Regions from separate parts of the Streptomyces sp. NBC_01012 genome, predicted to be linked through region 1. Evidence: riboswitches for the same ligand, from Rfam matches in the RefSeq annotation. Region 1 holds a riboswitch; each other region holds the start of a gene.
What was found. Region 1 has a riboswitch for cyclic di-AMP ahead of OG623_RS07240 (transglycosylase SLT domain-containing protein). Riboswitches for the same ligand answer to the same signal wherever they lie in the genome.
Positions count from the first base shown of each region.

Region 2: linked by a shared signal. The riboswitch ahead of OG623_RS13100 (NlpC/P60 family protein) and the one ahead of OG623_RS07240 (transglycosylase SLT domain-containing protein) in region 1 are both predicted to bind cyclic di-AMP.
Region 3: linked by a shared signal. The riboswitch ahead of OG623_RS07695 (M23 family metallopeptidase) and the one ahead of OG623_RS07240 (transglycosylase SLT domain-containing protein) in region 1 are both predicted to bind cyclic di-AMP.
Region 4: linked by a shared signal. The riboswitch ahead of OG623_RS15955 (M23 family metallopeptidase) and the one ahead of OG623_RS07240 (transglycosylase SLT domain-containing protein) in region 1 are both predicted to bind cyclic di-AMP.

Region 1 is NZ_CP108688.1:1,670,509-1,674,712, forward strand. It holds gene OG623_RS07235 (hypothetical protein) at 1-659, opposite strand, end outside; gene OG623_RS07240 (transglycosylase SLT domain-containing protein) at 886-1,743, opposite strand; cyclic di-AMP (ydaO/yuaA leader) riboswitch at 1,748-1,933, opposite strand; gene OG623_RS07245 (hypothetical protein) at 2,290-2,520, shown strand; gene OG623_RS07250 (ferredoxin) at 2,671-2,862, opposite strand; gene OG623_RS07255 (cytochrome P450) at 2,915-4,144, opposite strand; gene OG623_RS07260 (TetR/AcrR family transcriptional regulator) at 4,194-4,204, opposite strand, start outside.
Region 2 is NZ_CP108688.1:2,972,950-2,977,153, reverse strand. It holds gene OG623_RS13110 (NlpC/P60 family protein) at 1-634, opposite strand, end outside; gene OG623_RS13105 (hypothetical protein) at 998-1,351, shown strand; gene OG623_RS13100 (NlpC/P60 family protein) at 1,392-2,543, opposite strand; cyclic di-AMP (ydaO/yuaA leader) riboswitch at 2,542-2,703, opposite strand; gene pcrA (DNA helicase PcrA) at 2,960-4,204, shown strand, end outside.
Region 3 is NZ_CP108688.1:1,772,061-1,776,264, reverse strand. It holds gene OG623_RS07705 (M16 family metallopeptidase) at 1-292, shown strand, start outside; gene OG623_RS07700 (M16 family metallopeptidase) at 319-1,701, shown strand; cyclic di-AMP (ydaO/yuaA leader) riboswitch at 1,892-2,093, shown strand; gene OG623_RS07695 (M23 family metallopeptidase) at 2,107-2,895, shown strand; gene OG623_RS07690 (GntR family transcriptional regulator) at 3,071-3,811, shown strand; gene OG623_RS07685 (HPr family phosphocarrier protein) at 3,982-4,204, opposite strand, start outside.
Region 4 is NZ_CP108688.1:3,555,995-3,560,198, reverse strand. It holds gene OG623_RS15975 (hypothetical protein) at 1-143, opposite strand, end outside; tRNA gene OG623_RS15970 (tRNA-Met) at 537-610, shown strand; partial or broken gene OG623_RS15965 (TipAS antibiotic-recognition domain-containing protein) at 572-898, shown strand; gene OG623_RS15960 (PP2C family protein-serine/threonine phosphatase) at 1,067-2,224, shown strand; cyclic di-AMP (ydaO/yuaA leader) riboswitch at 2,458-2,610, shown strand; gene OG623_RS15955 (M23 family metallopeptidase) at 2,622-3,665, shown strand; gene OG623_RS15950 (aldo/keto reductase) at 3,929-4,204, shown strand, end outside.

The DNA of each region.
Region 1 (4,204 bases):
GCCGTCCACACCTTGAGGTCGCTCCGGGCCCCGGCCTCGACCTCGGCGTTGAACCAGCGGCGGCTCGACAGGTGGACCGTCACGGTGAACCGGCGTCCGAAGCGGCCGGTCTTGACCTCGACCGCGCCGATCTCGGCCCAGTCGAACTCCGCCTCCTGGTCGTCGAGCCGGAAGCGGACACCTTCGGCGTCCACTCTGATGGATCCGCGCCGGTCGCTGACCTCGAAGACGGGGCCGTCCTCGCCATCGGCACCTCCGCGCGACGCCTCGGACTCGGACTCAGCCTCAGTGGCTGCCTCGTCGTCCGACGAGGCAGCTGAACCCTCCGTGGCCGCGTCGCCTGCCTGGCTCGTGTCGCCGTCTCGGCTCGTGTCGCTGTCCTGGCTCTTGACGCTGTCCTTGCTCGCGTCGCCGTCGTCCGCCCCGGAACCGTCCACGGATCCGTCAGCCGCCTCCGTGGCGAGCGCGTCCGAGACCGCGGCCTCTCCGGTCCCCTCAGCCTCCCCTGTCGTCTCCTCAAGCCGCTGGGACGTCCCCTCCTCGGCTTCCGGCTCCGCCTCCGTCCGCGCGGGGGCAGGGGCCGTCAGGCCGGGGATGTACGCCGGGTCAGTGCCCGCGGCGAACTCTGGCTTGGTGTTCGAATCTATGCGCTGCTCCACGGCGGGCAGTATGGACGACGAACCTGTACGAGACCAGTCAACCGGGCCCCGCCCGGCCTGTCGGCGGGTCGCGGCCCGGCCGTGACACCGCCGTACGGAGCACCCGGACCCGGCAGGCACCGGAAAACGGACGACGGGTGGTGCGGGCTCCGCCGAACCCGCACCACCCGTCACTTCTGTCCCTCTGTCACACACCCGTGCGCCAGCGGTCCCGCCTCAGCAGGACTCAGTAGGCCCCGAAGACGTTGTCGATCGAGCCGTACCTGTCCGCTGCGTAGTTGCACGCGGCCGTGATGTTGGCGACCGGGTCGTAGCTGTCCATCGACGTACCGTCCACGTGGTACGCCTGGAAGGTCGGGTCGATGACCTGCAGCAGGCCCTTGGACGGGATGCCCGCAGCGGCGTTCGAGTCCCAGTTGTTGATGGCCTGGGGGTTGCCCGCCGACTCGCGGATGATGTTGCGGTGGATGCCCTCGTAGCTGCCGGGGATGCCGTGCTCGGCCATGACGGCGAGCGACTCCTTGATCCAGCCGTCGAGGTCGTCGGTGTACGAGACCGGCTCGGCGGCGGGCGTGCCCTCCGCGGCGAGGTTGGTGCTCGTACGCTCCGAGCGGTCGGCGCGGTCAGCGCTCTGCTCGGCACGGTCGGACGAAGCAGAGGCCTTGGATTCGGCCTTGGGGGCCTTGTCCGCCTTGTCGGATGACTTGTTCTCGGCCTTGGCACCAATGGTCAGCTTCAGACCGGGGTGAATCAGGTCGGGGTTTCCGCCGACAGCCTTCTGGTTCTCCTCGTACAGCGCCTTCCAGCCACCGCTCACGGAATGCTCGCGGGCGATCTTCGCAAGGGTGTCACCCAAGATCACGGAATACGTGGCGGACTCGGACTTCTTCGCTGCAATTCCCTTGCCGTTCACGGCAGTCGACGTCGCCGCCTTTTCCACGGCGGTCGGCTGTGCCGGGGCGGCGAAGGCGCCGGTCGCACCGATCACGGGGAGGGCCAGAGCGGCTCCGCCCGTGCTCACGGCGATGATGCCGCGGGTGAGCGAACTGGTCCTGGAACGACGGTGCTTAGCGATTTCGGGCATGCTGAATTCCTCTCCGTCGCCTACGAAGTGAGCTGTCGGGTTCGGGCTGGAGATGCCCGGCCGCATACGAATGCGACTTCACCCCGAGCCGCTCCGGAAACCGGATCGGCGCTTACTTGGGTCCCCCGCTCCTGCCGTACGAGAAGTGGTCGGGTAACCGGACGGCGGCAGGATTCGGCGTTCCGCCCGGAGTGATGGCGACCGTAGGCGAGAAATAGGGAAAGGAACAAGCCTGGTGCGGTGATCACAATTCATTCGCAAGATCGATTCTCGGGAATTCATGTAATCCACCCCACACAGCGCCGCCCATTCCTCTTGGCACAGAAGGGAACCGACCGCCGCGCTCCTGCGTCCGGGGCACATAAGGTGACCCTGGTCACTGAGTCCGATTCGGGCGATTTGCGCCCGAGCGAAGGCCTCAGGTCACACGAAATGGCCTTTTATGGATTACGGGATCAATTCCAAAAAGCGGCTCAAAACGGGCATACGACTCATGAATGACGCCTTCGGGCATACCGAGAGCGTTCGCGTGGAACCGATCCGCCTATGACGCAAAGCCCTCACCCCTCGGCCCCTCGGATCACCGTCCTGCCCGTTCAGCCCGGGGATCCGCCCTTCCGGGTCGTGGAGATCGACGGCGAGGTGGTCGGAAGCGCCACGGCCATGACGGACGTGCTCATCGCAGCCGCCGCGGCCGGCATCACGGTCGATGACCTCGACGACCCCGCGACCGTCCGGTGGGTGGGCGGAGGCAAGCTCAGCTGGAAGCCGCACTGAGAGGAGGAGGCAGCGGCGGCCGGGGCATACGCGCCGTCGGCCGCCACGGGAAGCCGGCCGCCCCGAAGGGCGGCCGCCGCACGAAGCAGCCACGACGAAAAGCGGTCCGGCGCGACAACGCGCCGGACCGCTTCTGTTGTGCGCCCGGTGTCAGCCCTCGATCCGGATGGCCAGCGCCGGGCAGACGGCCGCGGCCTGCTGGACGTCGTCGGCCCGGGCCGGGGCCGGTGCGGGGTCCAGCAGGACGGCGATGCCGTCGTCGTCCTGGTCGAACACGTCATCGGCGGCGACCACGCACTGCCCGGATGCCACGCACTTGTCCTGGTCGAGGGTCACTTTCATGAGCACTCCTTCGTCGTCGGTGTCGTTGTGCGTCGGGTGCGGCGGCCAGGGATCACCACGCCACGGGCAGTTCGTGGACGCCGTAGACCGACCCGTCGTGCTTGAAGGGGAGGTCCTCGATGCGGGCGTCCAGGCGCAGGGTGGGGATACGGCGGTACAGGGTGCTGTAGACGACCTGGAGCTCCAGCCGGGCCAGCGGCTGGCCGACGCACTGATGGACGCCGAAGCCGAAGGCCACATGACGCCGTGCGTCGCGCGTGAGGTCCAGACGGTCAGGATCGGCGAAGACCTCGGGGTCACGGTTGCCGATGTCGTTCGGCACGATGATCCCCTCACCCGCCCGGATGACCTCGCCGGCGATCTCGATGTCCTCCAGAGCAACGCGGCGACGCCCGGTGTGAGTGATGTTGAGATAGCGCAACAGCTCCTCGACGGCGCCGGCGACCACCTTGGGGTCCTCGGTCTCGCGCAGCAGGGCGAGCTGGTCGGGGTGTTCGAGCAGCGCGAGGGTGCCCAGGGCGATCATGTTCGCGGTGGTCTCGTGACCGGCGAGCAGCAGGAGTACGCCCATCTCCGCCGCTTCCCGGCGGGACAGCTCCTCGGCCCCCACCCGGGTGCCGAGCCCTGACAGGAGGTCGTCCGCGGGACGGGCGATCTTGTGCCCCATCAGCTCGTCCAGATAACCGATCAGATTGCCGTGGGCCGCGGCCCGCACCTCGGGATCCGCTGTGCGCCGGATGAGGGTGCCGCTGTTCTCCTGGAAGAAGTCATGGTCGGCGTAGGGCACTCCGAGCAGTTCACAGATGACGAGCGAGGGAACCGGGAGGGCGAACGCCTGGACGAGATCGGCCCTCGGCGGCCCGGACAGCATGGTGTCGATCAGCCCGTCCACGATCTTCTGGACCGCGGGGCGCATCGCCTCGACCCGCTTGATCGTGAACGGAGCTGTCACCATCCGCCGCTGCCGCGCGTGTTCGGGATCATCCATCAGGATGAAGCTGAAGCCGACCCCTCTGAGCGGCGCCTGAGCGGGATAACCGGGCCGGGTGATGTCGGCGCTGACCCTCGGGTCGGAGAGGAGGGTGCGCTGATCCGCGTAACGCGTCACCAGCCATGGTGTGCTCCCGTCCCACAGGCGGGCCTTCCTGAGCGGCCCCTGTTCCTGCTCGGCCTTCAGGCCGGGCGGCGGGTCGAAGGGGCAGCCCGCCGCCCTGTCCATCGGGAATTCCACAGCAGAGGGCACGGGCGCACCGTCCGTGTGTGCGGTACTGGTGGTGGTCATCGGTTCCTCACTTCGTCGTGCGGTGGGGGACGAGCCAGGCGGGGCGGCGTCAGCGGCAGG
Region 2 (4,204 bases), 1.3 Mb from region 1:
CGGCGCGCTGCTCGGCGGTGAGCGTGGCCAGGAGCTTGCGGGCCGCGGCGAGCTTGGTGCGGACCGCGTCCTTGTGCTTCTTCAGGTCGGCCCGGCGGGACGCGAGGACCGCGAGCTCGTCCTTCGCCCGGGCGCGCAGCTGGGCGATGTCGTTGATCTGCCGACGTACGCCGTTGACCGCGCCGGCCTGACGGTCGCCGGCCCGGTCCTCGTAGGCGGCGCGCTCCAGATACTGATCCGGGTCGGACGACAGGGCCAGCCGGACCGCGGGGTCGACGCCGGCACTGCGGTACTGGGCGGTGGCGAACGATCCGAGGGTGTCGCGCGCGGCGTTGAGGCGCTCGGTCCTGCGGGCAGCCTCGTCGCGCAGGGCGTCGAGGGACTTCTCGGAGGCCGTCGCCTCCTCCTTCGCGCCGTTGTACTTCTCGGTCGCGACCTCGGCGTCGTGGTAGAGCCGTTCGACCTTGGCCTCGACCTGGGCCGGGGTGAGCTGGGGATCGGCCTGGGCGGCGCCGTCGAGGGCGGTCGCGGTCGCCGCCCCCGCGAGGGCGAGGGTGGCTGCGGTGCGTGCAGCAGGTCCGGTGAACAGACGCTGCTTGGGCTTGCGGTGAGCGGCTTTCCGATCGGCGGCCACGGGGGTGGTGCGTCCTTCCGTTCGACTGCCCGTCGGTGGGTGCCGCGGGCCCACCGGGCCCGGAGGCGGGCCACCACAGGGGGAGTGGCCCGCCGCCGGATTCCTGGCGGGGCGACCGGGGAGCCGCCCGGTACGGGGGCGGTGGTGCGGAACCGGTCACCTGGGAGGGACGCTAAGCCCGGCACACAGGTAAGAGGTGTAATGACAGGTATTGCCCTCATAAGTTGTTTCGTTTATGGCGAATGATGTCGGATGACCGGAAAAATCAACCGGAGTCCGGCAATTCGCGCGCACGATGAGTGCGCTCATCGGTAAGTCCTACCTGGCCCAAGAGTGGTGAAATCACATGGTTAGGCTGCGGCCATGGACGTACTCATCAATGTCTTCGTGGCCCTGCACATCATCGGTATCGCCTCCCTGCTGGGCGGCTTCCTGACCCAGATGAAGGCCATGGGGGCGGGCACGGCCCGCTTCGTACCGGCCATGCTGCACGGCGCGCTCACCATGCTCGTCACGGGCGTCGCGCTGGTCGGGCTGAACCAGGCCGACGACCAGAGCGTCAACAACATCAAGATCGGCGTCAAGCTGCTGGTCCTGATCGTGGTCCTGGCGCTCGTCTATGTGAAGCGGGACGACGAGAAGGTGAGCAAGGGCGCGTTCGCGGCCGTCGGCGGGCTGACGGTCGTCAACATCTTCATCGCCACGCTCTGGACCTGAGCGGGCCGCCCGGACTTCGGCGGCCCGCCCCGCACACGCGTTACGCCGGGCGCACGCTGCCGTAGATCGGCATGTAGTAGATGGACTCCTCGCGGACGTTCGCACCCGGCTTCGGCGCGTGGATCATCATGCCGTCGCCCTTGTAGATGCCGACGTGGCTGATGTCGTCGTAGAAGAAGACCAGGTCCCCCGGCTGCAGATCCGCCGTGGCCACCCGGGTGCCGACCTCGACCTGGTCCCAGGTGGTGCGCGGCAGGTCGACGCCCGCCGCCTTCCAGGCGGCCTGGGTGAGCCCGGAGCAGTCGTACGAGGACGGGCCCGTCGCCCCCCAGACGTACGGCTTGCCGATCTGGGCGCGTGCGAAGGACAGGACCTTCTCGGCCTTCGTGGCGTAGCCGCTGTCGGAGCCCGTGCCGCCGGTCCCCGTGCCGGACTCCTCCTTCGCCGCCTCCTCCTTGGCCGCCTCATCGGCCTTCTTCTTCGCGGCGGCCTGCTGCTTGGCCAGCTCCTCGGCCTTGCGCTTGGCCTCGGCCTTCTTCTTGCGCTCCAGCTCCGCGAGCCGCGCCTTCTCCTCGGCGGTCAGCTTCGACAGCAGTGAGCGGGCCTCGGTGAGCTTCGTCTGCACCTGCTGCTTGCTGGTGCGCAGCGTCTCCTGTGACTCGGTGAGCGTCTCCAGGCTCTTCGTCGCCTCGGCCCGCTTCGCCGCGGCCTCCTTCTGCTGCGTACGGAAGTCGGCGACCGCCTTCTGCTGCTGGCTGGTCATCCTGGCCATCAGCTGGTCCTGGTCGAAATACGACTGCGGGTCGTCCGCCAGGAAGAACGTCGCGGTCGGGGCGATCGAGCCGCTGCGGTACTGCGCGGCGGCGTAGCTGCCCAGCTCCCGGCGCGTGTCGTTGAGCTTGTCGGCCCGCTTCGCCGCGGCGTCGAGGAGGGCGTCGACCTTGGCGCGCTGCTCGGCCGATGCGGTCTTCGCTTTGTTGTACTGCTGCGTCGAGGTGCCGGCCTGCCGGTAGAGGGCGTCGACCTTCTTCTGGACTTCCTCGATGCTGGGCTTGGGTTCGGCGGGGGCGGCCGTCGCGCTCTGCGTGGAGAGCAGGGTGACGGAGGCGAGAGCCGCGGTCGTCAGACCGACGGCGGGCGTGGTGGTGCGCACGCGGGTGCGCGGCTTTCGATGCGACGCCAAGGCCGGCATCTCCTTCCGTGGACCGCCTACCGGGTTAGCTGTCGGGTTCGGGCGGAACACGGAAGGCTGCCCTACGGTCCGGTGGAGATGGACCGATTCACCCCAGTACTGCGTGTGGGTCCCCGGTTCCGTGCCTCCTGGGGGAGTACGGATTCGGCGCGGGCGCCCGTGCGGCGTGGTTCGCCTCAGGGGATACGGGCACCTTCCGGAGCACGCTAGCCAACCCGTGGTGTCCCTGTGAAGGTTGATGTTCGATATGCCCGATACATTTTCGTGACCTTTTCCGGACGGCGGTCCGCGACGGCGGATTCCGCACCCGAATCTCACGGAACGTGGGCGGACCGTCCCGCAGTGCACACGGTGTCGGTACCGTCTCGTCAATGCCGCCCCGGGTTGTCGGTGCGGACGCCTAGACTCGTGAGGCGATGAGCAGCCTCTTTGACGACAGTTTCCTGACCGGCCTCCAGCAAGCGCAGGACGGTCCCCCGCCGCCCCCCGAGGAGCACGCGCCCGAGGCGGTGCCGGAGGGCCTCTTCGAGGACGTCTTCGACGCGCCTCCGCCCCCGCGCGACGCCTACTACCGCGACGGTGCCCCGCGCCCCGTCATCGACTCCGCCGCGCTGCTCGACGGGCTGAACACCGAGCAGCGCGCCGCCGTCGTGCACGCCGGATCGCCGCTGCTCATCGTCGCCGGGGCCGGCTCGGGCAAGACCAGGGTGCTCACGCACCGGATCGCCCATCTCCTGGCCGAGCGCGGGGTGCACCCGGGGCAGATCCTCGCGATCACCTTCACCAACAAGGCCGCCGGTGAGATGAAGGAGCGCGTCGAGGACCTCGTCGGACCCCGCGCCAACGCCATGTGGGTCATGACGTTCCACAGCGCCTGCGTGCGGATCCTGCGCCGCGAGTCCAAGCGTCTCGGCTTCACCTCGTCGTTCTCGATCTACGACGCGGCCGACTCCAAGCGTCTGATGGCGCTGGTCTGCCGTGATCTGGACCTCGACCCGAAGCGCTATCCGCCGAAGTCGTTCACGGCGAAGGTCTCGAACCTGAAGAACGAGCTGATCGACGAGGAGACCTTCGCCGGTCAGGCAGCCGACGGTTTCGAGAAGACGCTGGCCCAGGCGTACGCGCTCTACCAGGCGCGGCTCCGCGAGGCCAACGCCCTGGACTTCGACGACATCATCATGACGGCGGTGCACCTGCTCCAGGCCTTCCCGGATGTCGCCGAGCACTACCGCCGCCGCTTCCGGCACGTCCTCGTCGACGAGTACCAGGACACCAACCACGCCCAGTACACCCTGGTGCGTGAGCTGGTGGGCCCGGCCGGCGAGGGCGACGCCCCTGGCGAGCTGTGCGTCGTCGGTGACGCGGACCAGTCGATCTACGCCTTCCGTGGCGCGACCATCCGCAACATCCTCCAGTTCGAGGAGGACTATCCGGACGCGACCACGATCATGCTGGAGCAGAACTACCGCTCCACCCAGACGATCCTCTCCGCGGCCAACGCCGTCATCGAGCGCAACGAGAGCCGTCGCCCCAAGAACCTCTGGACGAACGCCGGCACCGGCACCCGGATCACGGGCTACGTCGCGGACACCGAGCACGACGAGGCGCAGTTCGTCGCCGACGAGATCGACCGGCTGACGGACGCGGGGGACGCGAAGGCG
Region 3 (4,204 bases), 100 kb from region 1:
CACGCCCGAGGAGATGGAGCGCGCCCAGGCGCAGCTGGAGCGCGAGTGGCTGGACCGTCTCGGCACGGTCGCCGGCCGCGCGGACGAACTCTGCCGGTACGCCGTCCTGTTCGGCGACCCGCAGCTCGCCCTGACCGCGGTGGGCCGGGTGCTCGACGTGACGGCCGACGAGGTCAAGGCCGCCGCCAGGGCACACCTGCGCCCCGACAACCGTGCGGTCCTGGTCTACGAGCCGGTCGAACCGGCCGATGAGACAGAGGGCACCGACGCGCCCGAAGGGGCCGACAAGTGACCGACGCCGCCGTGACTGGAGTAGCGATGGAGTACCACCCGCAGCCGACCGCAGGCGAGGCCAGGCCCTGGGCCTTCCCCGCGCCCGAGCGCGGCGCCCTGCCCAACGGGCTGACCGTGCTGCGCTGTCACCGTCCCGGCCAGCAGGTCGTCGCCGTGGAGATCTTCCTCGACGCCCCGCTGGACGCCGAGCCCGACGGCCTCGACGGAGTGGCCACGATCATGGCGCGCGCGCTGTCCGAGGGCACGGACAAGCACTCCGCGGAGGAGTTCGCCGCCGAACTCGAGCGGTGCGGCGCCACGCTCGACGCACACGCCGACCACCCGGGCGTCCGCGTCTCCCTCGAGGTCCCGGTCTCCCGGCTGACCAAGGCACTCGGCCTGGTCGCCGAGGCCCTGCGGGCCCCCGCCTTCGCGGAGAGCGAGGTCGAGCGTCTGGTGGGCAACCGCCTCGACGAGATCCCGCACGAGCAGGCCAACCCGGCCCGGCGGGCCGCCAAGCAGCTCTCCAAGGAGCTCTTCCCCGCCACGGCGCGGATGTCGCGTCCGCGTCTGGGCACGGAGGAGACGGTCGGGCGGATCGACGCCGCGGCCGTACGCGCCTTCTACGACGCCCATGTGCGTCCGTCCACGGCGACGGCGGTCGTCGTCGGTGACCTCACCGGGGTCGACCTGGACGCGCTGCTCGCCGAGACCCTCGGTGACTGGTCGGGCAACGCGGGCCAGGCCAGGCCCGTGCCTCCGATCACCGCGGACGACACCGGCCGTGTGGTCATCGTGGACCGCCCAGGAGCCGTCCAGACGCAGCTGCTGATCGGCCGTATCGGCGCGGACCGGCACGACAGCGTGTGGCCGGCCCAGGTGCTCGGCACGTACTGCCTGGGAGGCACCCTCACCTCCCGGCTCGACCGCGTGCTGCGTGAGGAGAAGGGCTACACCTACGGTGTCCGGGCCTTCGGGCAGGTGCTGCGCTCGACGGCGCCCGGCTCCTCGTCCGGGACCACGGGCGCGGCGATGCTCGCGATCAGCGGCTCCGTCGACACGGAGTCCACCGGGCCCGCGCTCGACGACCTCTGGAAGGTCCTGCGCACCCTGGCGGCCGAGGGACTCACCGACGCCGAGCGTGAGACGGCCGTGCAGAACCTCGTGGGCGTCGCCCCGCTGAAGTACGAGACGGCGGCCTCCGTCGCAAGCACCCTGGCCGACCAGGTGGAGCAGCACCTCCCGGACGACTACCAGGCCGAGCTGTACGCACGCCTGGCCGGCACCGGCACGGTCGAGGCGACCGCCGCCGTGGTCAACGCCTTCCCGGTCGACCGGCTGGTCACCGTCCTGGTCGGGGACGCCGCGCAGATCGCCGAGCCCGTGAAGGCACTCGGCATCGGCGAGGTGTCGGTCGTCAGCGGCTGACGGAACAGGACATGCAGGACCCCGGCGGGTGGTTTCCGCCGGGGTCCTGTTGTTTGTCCGATGTGCAGAGAAATGCCGTTTTCATCCTGTGTGATGTGCGACAAAAGGCCCTTTTCGTTTGGCGGCGTGAAGCGGCCCGCTCTAGCGTCGGCCCGGCTGTCCGCCGGACGAATGCCGCATCCGCGGCGCCGGGCAGCCATCGCCGAGTCCCCGTCAGGCGCGAGCCTGGGGAGCCGGGGACCCATGAAGTCCCTGGGGTTAATCGGATCTCTGCGCCTCGTCGGAGGCCTGGAGGCCCGTAGGAGACCTTCCTGCTCCGAACCCTCCCCCAGTGCCTGAACGGCCTGGGGTTACCCCCACCGCTAACCCGGTAGGCGAGAAGGAAGGAAAGGACCCAGCCCCTCCATGGCGTTCATCCGTGCCACCGGGAAGCACCGTGCCCCGAGCCGCCTGACGCGCAGGAGCGCCAAGGTCGCCGGCGTCGCCGCCCTGGCCACCACCGGCGTCATCGGCGCCACCGCCTCCCCGGCTCTCGCGGCCGACTCCCAGGCCGTCACCGGTACCGGTCTGACCCAGACCGCCGCCCTCGACGCCACCCTCGCCGACCAGATCGCCGCCCAGGCGAAGGTCCAGCAACACCAGGCCGACGTCGCCGCGAAGGCCGCCGCCGAAGCGAAGGCCAAGGCCAAGGCCAAGGCGGAGGCCAGGCGCAAGGCCGAGGCCCGCGCCAAGGAGGTCGCCGAGGAGAAGGCGCGCGCCGCCCGCGCCGCCGAGCGTGCCCGGCGGGGCGCCTTCCACCTGCCGGTCGCCGGCTCGCACGTCACCACCGGATACAAGTCGGGCGGCGCGCTCTGGTCCTCCGGCACGCACTCCGGCGTGGACTTCCAGGCCGCGTCCGGCACCTCCGTGGTCGCCGTCGGCGCCGGCACGGTCGTCGAGGCCGGCTGGGGCGGCGCGTACGGCAACAACATCGTGCTCAAGATGAAGGACGGCACGTACACCCAGTACGGCCACCTCTCCTCGATCGGCGTCTTCGTCGGTCAGAGCATCGGCTCGGGCGAGCAGATCGGCCTCTCCGGCTCGACCGGCAACTCCACCGGGCCGCACCTGCACTTCGAGGCCAGGACCACCCCCGCCTACGGCTCGGACATGGACCCCGTCGCCTACCTCCGCGCCCACGGCGTCCAGGTCTGACCCCACCCCGCCCCTCCTCACGGGGCGCGTGCCGCACTCGTCGCCGAGTGTCTCGACGGCCAAAAGATATCCATGGATTCCACCCCGCCATCGGAAATTCTGGCTGATTGCAATAGAGTCACAGAACAGGCGTCGATCGGCCGCGTTTCGCGGTGATTAAGGCGGAGGTTCGGACATGCGTATTCCCGCGCATTCGGTATGCACGGCAATCCGTGACGACATCGTCTCCGGTGTCTTCGAACGGGGCAGCCGCCTCACCGAAGAGGTGCTCGCGCGTCGCTACGGCGTCTCGCGTGTGCCCGTGCGCGAGGCGCTGCGCACCCTGGAGTCCGAGGGGTTCGTCGTCACCCGCAGGCACGCCGGCGCCTGTGTCGCCGAGCCGACCGGGCAGGAGGCCGCCGACCTCCTGGAGATCCGCATGCTCCTGGAACCCCTCGGCGCCGCACGCGCGGCCCAGCGCCGCACCGAGGCGCATCTCAAGGTGCTCCGCGGCCTGGTCAAGCTGGGGCAGGAGCGCGTACGCCGGGGGGAGGGCGAGGACCTGCGCGCCCTGGGCGGCTGGTTCCACGAGACGCTGGCGCAGGCCTCGGGAAGCCCCGCGCTCATCGCGCTGCTCACCCAGCTCCGGCACAAGATCGCCTGGATGTACGCCGTCGAGCAGCCGCCGGCCCCCGCGGACTCCTGGGCCGAGCACGGCGCCCTCGTCGACGCGGTGGCGCGCCGTGACGCGGAGCGGGCCAGGGCGCTCGCCGTCCAGCACGCGGAGCGGGCCACCGCGGCGCATCGGCTGCGGCGTACGCCGGGGCAGGCGACGGGCGCGCGGACGGCCGGGCAGGCGACGGGCGTGCGGACTGCGCGTGCGGCCGGGGTGAGGACTTCGCAACACCCCGTCAACATCGCAGGATCCCGCCATTAACAAAAGCGCCGTATACAAAGAGAGTAATTATCGCAGGGCTTTCTTTCTGCTGCCCTGATCCATGTTTTAACGAGCGCTGTGTGCGTTGTCGTGGAATACAGAAAGGCCGCGGCTCCCGGTGGGGTGCCGCGGCCTTTCCGCAGAAAAACTCCGCTTCGAAGCGACCGGAGTCAGACGGTCTCCGGGAGCTCCTCGAGCCCCTCGGCGACCAGCTTCGCCAGGCGGTCGAGGGCGGCCTCGGCGTTGTCCGCCTCGGACGCGAGCACGATCTCCTCGCCACCCTGGGCACCCAGGCCGAGCACCGCGAGCATGGAGGCGGCGTTCACCGGGTTGCCGTCGGCCTTGGCGATCGTCACGGGGACGCCGGAGGCCGTGGCGGCACGGACGAAGATG
Region 4 (4,204 bases), 1.9 Mb from region 1:
GGGACCGGCGGCAGGTCGGGCTCGACGAACAGGCCCGCGTACTGCGGAGTGGGCAGCGGCGCCGCGGTGCCCGTGTCGGCGGTCGTGACGGCGGACGTGCCGTCGGAGCGCCGCTGGGTCGTGCGGGCAGACGTGTCGGTCATCTCGGGTGTCCTGTACGTAGGTGTGTGGTGAGAGCCCAGTGACCGAGGTGCCGCGACAGAAGCCGGACCGGTCCCGACCGGTAGGGCGAAGAAACGCCGCTACCGGTGCCGCGCCGCTCCGGGGGCGTCCGGATCATCGTGCGGTGCATGCAGACTGTAACCCTCCCAGCACGGCTTTCCCTCGGTATTGCGCGCCCGGCGTGACGGCCGTCGGTGCGCAGAGGGCCCGATGTTCTGGTTTGCGCCCATGTGCCTGACAATTTTCCGGAATGCGGGCCGAGTTGGCGCGTCGTGTCGAGGTCGGAGGGCTGCCGGGCCTGGAGCGAGGCGGGGGCCGCGGACCGTATTGGTCGGAGCGCCGTCCCGGATGGCGTAGAGTTGTCATCACAACGGCGCGGGGTGGAGCAGCTCGGTAGCTCGCTGGGCTCATAACCCAGAGGTCGCAGGTTCAAATCCTGTCCCCGCTACTGAAGACAGAGGCCCGGATCCTTTCGAGGATCCGGGCCTCTGTCGTATGCCGTCGTCCGGCTACGGCGCCTACGGCCAGGAGGCGTACGGGCGCGGCGGCCGGTCTGGCGGCGGGTGACGACGCGGTGCAGGACAGCGCGCGACGGCACAGCGAGTGGCTGTCGGTGACCATGGAGGTCACGCGGGCGCATGTGACCGGCATCGCGGAGATGTACGTCGCCGATTCCCGCTTCGGGAGGAACTACGATCGCCACGGGGACGGAACCGCCGTCTTCGTACGGGACGCACTGACGCTCTACGCGCAGCGCCGGCTCTCCGACCGACCACCGGGGGACGGGGCTCGGCGCGCTCCTCCCTTTGGCCGATGGCGATGCGTCGTTCGGCGCGGCTCCGGCCGGCCTGGGTGGGGCGCGGTACCGTCCGCACCCGTGGGCGGAGCGGGCAGGAGCGAACAGGTGGGGAAGCGGGACGAACGGCGGGGCGGCACGGTCGGGAACTCCCGTTCCCGGCGGTTCGTGCGGGTGCTGCCCGTCCTGATGATCTGCGCCGGTGTGATCTTCGACTTCGCGACGCCGACCGAGGTCACCGCCGTACCGCTCTTCGCCGCGGCCCCGCTGATCGCCGCCCCCTTCTTCTCGCCGGGCGGCACCGCGCGTATCGGCATGGCAGCGACCCTCGTGGTGCTGGTCATCCGGATCTCGTCCGGCGCGCTCGGCGAGGTCGTGCCGCTCACCGACCTCTTCACCCTGGTCACCGTCTCCGTGCTGTCCCTTCTCATCAACCGCGTCGTGCGCCGTATGAACGAGCAGCTGGCCTCGGCCAGGGTCATCGCGGAGACCGCGATGCGCGCGGTGCTCCCGAGGCCCGAGGACCGGGTCGGCGGGCTGCTGGTCGCGGCGCGGTACGAGGCGGCCCAGGCGGACGAGTTCGTCGGCGGCGACCTGTACGCCGTCGCGGACACGCCGTTCGGGGTGCGCCTGGTCCTCGGGGACGTACGGGGCAAGGGGCTGGACGCCGTAGGCGCGGTGGCCGTCGTGATCGGGGCGTTCCGGGAGGCCGCCGAGCGGGATCTGTCGCTCGAAGCGGTGGTCCAGCGGCTGGAGCGGGCGCTGGAGCGTGAGGGCTCGCGGCGGGGAGGCTTCGACACGGTGGAGGGGTTCGTCACCGCCGTCATCGCGGAGATCCCGTCCGGATCCCAGACGCTGCGGGTCATCAACCGCGGGCATCCCGAGCCCCTCGTGCTGCACGGGGACGGGGCGCTCGACGTGCTGACGCCGTCGGCGCCCGCGCTGCCGCTCGGGATGGGGCTCGGCACCTGGACCGACCGGGCGGACGAGTGGACCCTGCCGGCCGGGTCGATGTTCCTGGCGTTCACCGACGGGCTCTCCGAGGCGCGGAACACGAAAGGCGTCTTCTACGACCCGGCGGCCCGGCTGCGCGGCCGGCTGTTCCCCGGGCCCGACGAACTGCTGTCCGCGCTCACCGACGACGTACGGCTGCACACCGGGGGAAGGTCGACGGACGACCTGGCGCTCCTCGCGGTCGGCCGTCCCGCGCACGGTCAGCAGGAGCGGCGGACGACGGTGAAGATCGTGGGGCGGGACGGTGGATGACCCGTCGCGACGGTGTGTAGCCGAAGAACCTCGCTCCGCATAACATTTGACGCACCGTCAGAAACTGTCGGGCGGATGAAGCGCACTCAAGTCGCCCGTTTGCACCCGGTTGACCCCTTAAAGTCCAGGCCGGAGTCCTGACTGATCTATGGGAACAGCTTGGAATCGGACCCGGGTGTCTATTAACGTTCGATAACGCAGCGCGGTTGTACCTGCCGCCGCCAGAGGTGGCACCGCGCGCAGCGCCGAATTCCGCAAGGGAACCGGGGAACCACCTACATGGGGTGAATCGGACACCTGTGTCTCGCGAGAGGCGAAGGGGCCCGTAGGAGACCTTCCTGCTCCGAACCCGTCAGCTAACCCGGTAGGCGAGAAGGAAGGAAAGGAGCGCGCCCACGTGGCGTCCAACAAGCCTGCCCCCGAGGCCCCGTCACCCTTCAGGACCGACAGCTTCGGTGATGAGGACAGGACATGGGAGGAATGGAACCCCGACGAGGAGTCCATCCGTCCCGTACGCGGTCGGCATCGCGTGGCCAAGCAGCGAGGTCTCGCCCGTAGCTCCACCGTCCTCGGCGTCGGCGTCATCGCGGCAGTCGGTGCGGGTGGCATGGCCACCGCGCAGAGCAAGCCGCCGGTCTCCATCTCTCTTCCCGATTCCATCGTGGACAACCTCCCCGACGCCAAGTCCCTTCCCGGCGTCGGCGCGTTCATGTCCCACGACTCCTCCGCGGACCAGGAGGCGGTCGCCGAGACCGCAGCCCCGCTGACCAGCGCGGGCATCACCGCAGCCGAGGCCGACCAGGGCGCCACCGACGCAGGCGAGGCGCTTCGCGCCCGTATCCTCCAGCAGGCCGAGCAGCAGCAGGCCGGGGCCGACGCGGAGGCCAGGGCCGCCCAGGAGAAGGCGGCCGAAGAGGCCGCAGCGGCCGAGGCGGCGAAGCAGCAGAGCGAGGCCGAGGCGAAGGCCGCCGCGAAGAAGAAGGCGGCCGAAGAGGCGGCGAAGAAGAAGGCAGAGGCCGAGCGCCTCGCCAAGCTCGCCGCCAGCTACGCCATTCCGACCTCCTCGTACACCATCACCTCGACGTTCGGCGAGGCCGGCTCGATGTGGTCGTCCGGCTATCACACCGGGCTGGACTTCGCGGCTCCGACCGGTACGCCGGTCAAGGCCGTGCACGGCGGCACCGTGAAGTCGGCCGGCTGGTCCGGCGCGTACGGCTACCGCACGGTCCTGGAGCTCGATGACGGCACGGAGATCTGGTACTGCCACCAGTCCTCGATGGACGTCACCGCCGGGCAGAAGGTCACCACGGGCGACACCATCGGCCGTGTCGGCGCCACGGGCAACGTGACCGGCCCGCACCTCCACCTGGAGGTCCACACCCCGGACGGCTCCGGCATCGACCCGATGAGCTGGCTGCGCAGCAAGGGCCTCACGGTCTGACCTCGGCGGGAGAGCCTGCTCGACCGCGCCGGTGACCGGCGCACCGTAACCCCGGCGGCCCTGACGCACGACCCCCCGACGTCAGGGCCGTCGGCCTGCCCGGATCGGCCTGCCCGGATCGTGAGGCGCCGACGACCGGGTGACGGGACCAGGCGTCGGCCTGACGGGCCGGGTGCGCCCTGACGGGCCGGGTGCGTCCTGACGGGCCCGGTGCGGCCCGCGCATCCGGAATAGCCGCTTCGGTCAACTGGTTGTCGCGGGGTATGACATCTCTGCGCCCGCTCGGTACCTCGAGCCTCCAGGTCTTCCCCCTCTCCCTCGGCGGCAACGTCTTCGGCTGGACGGCCGACGAGAGGCAGACCTTCGCCGTCCTCGACGCGTACACGGCGGCCGGCGGCAACTTCATCGACACCGCCGACTCGTACAGCGCCTGGATCCCCGGCAACCAGGGTGGTGAGTCGGAGACGCTCATCGGCAAGTGGCTGGCGGCCCGTGCCCGCCGCGACGATGTCGTCATCGCCACCAAGGTCAGCGGCCAC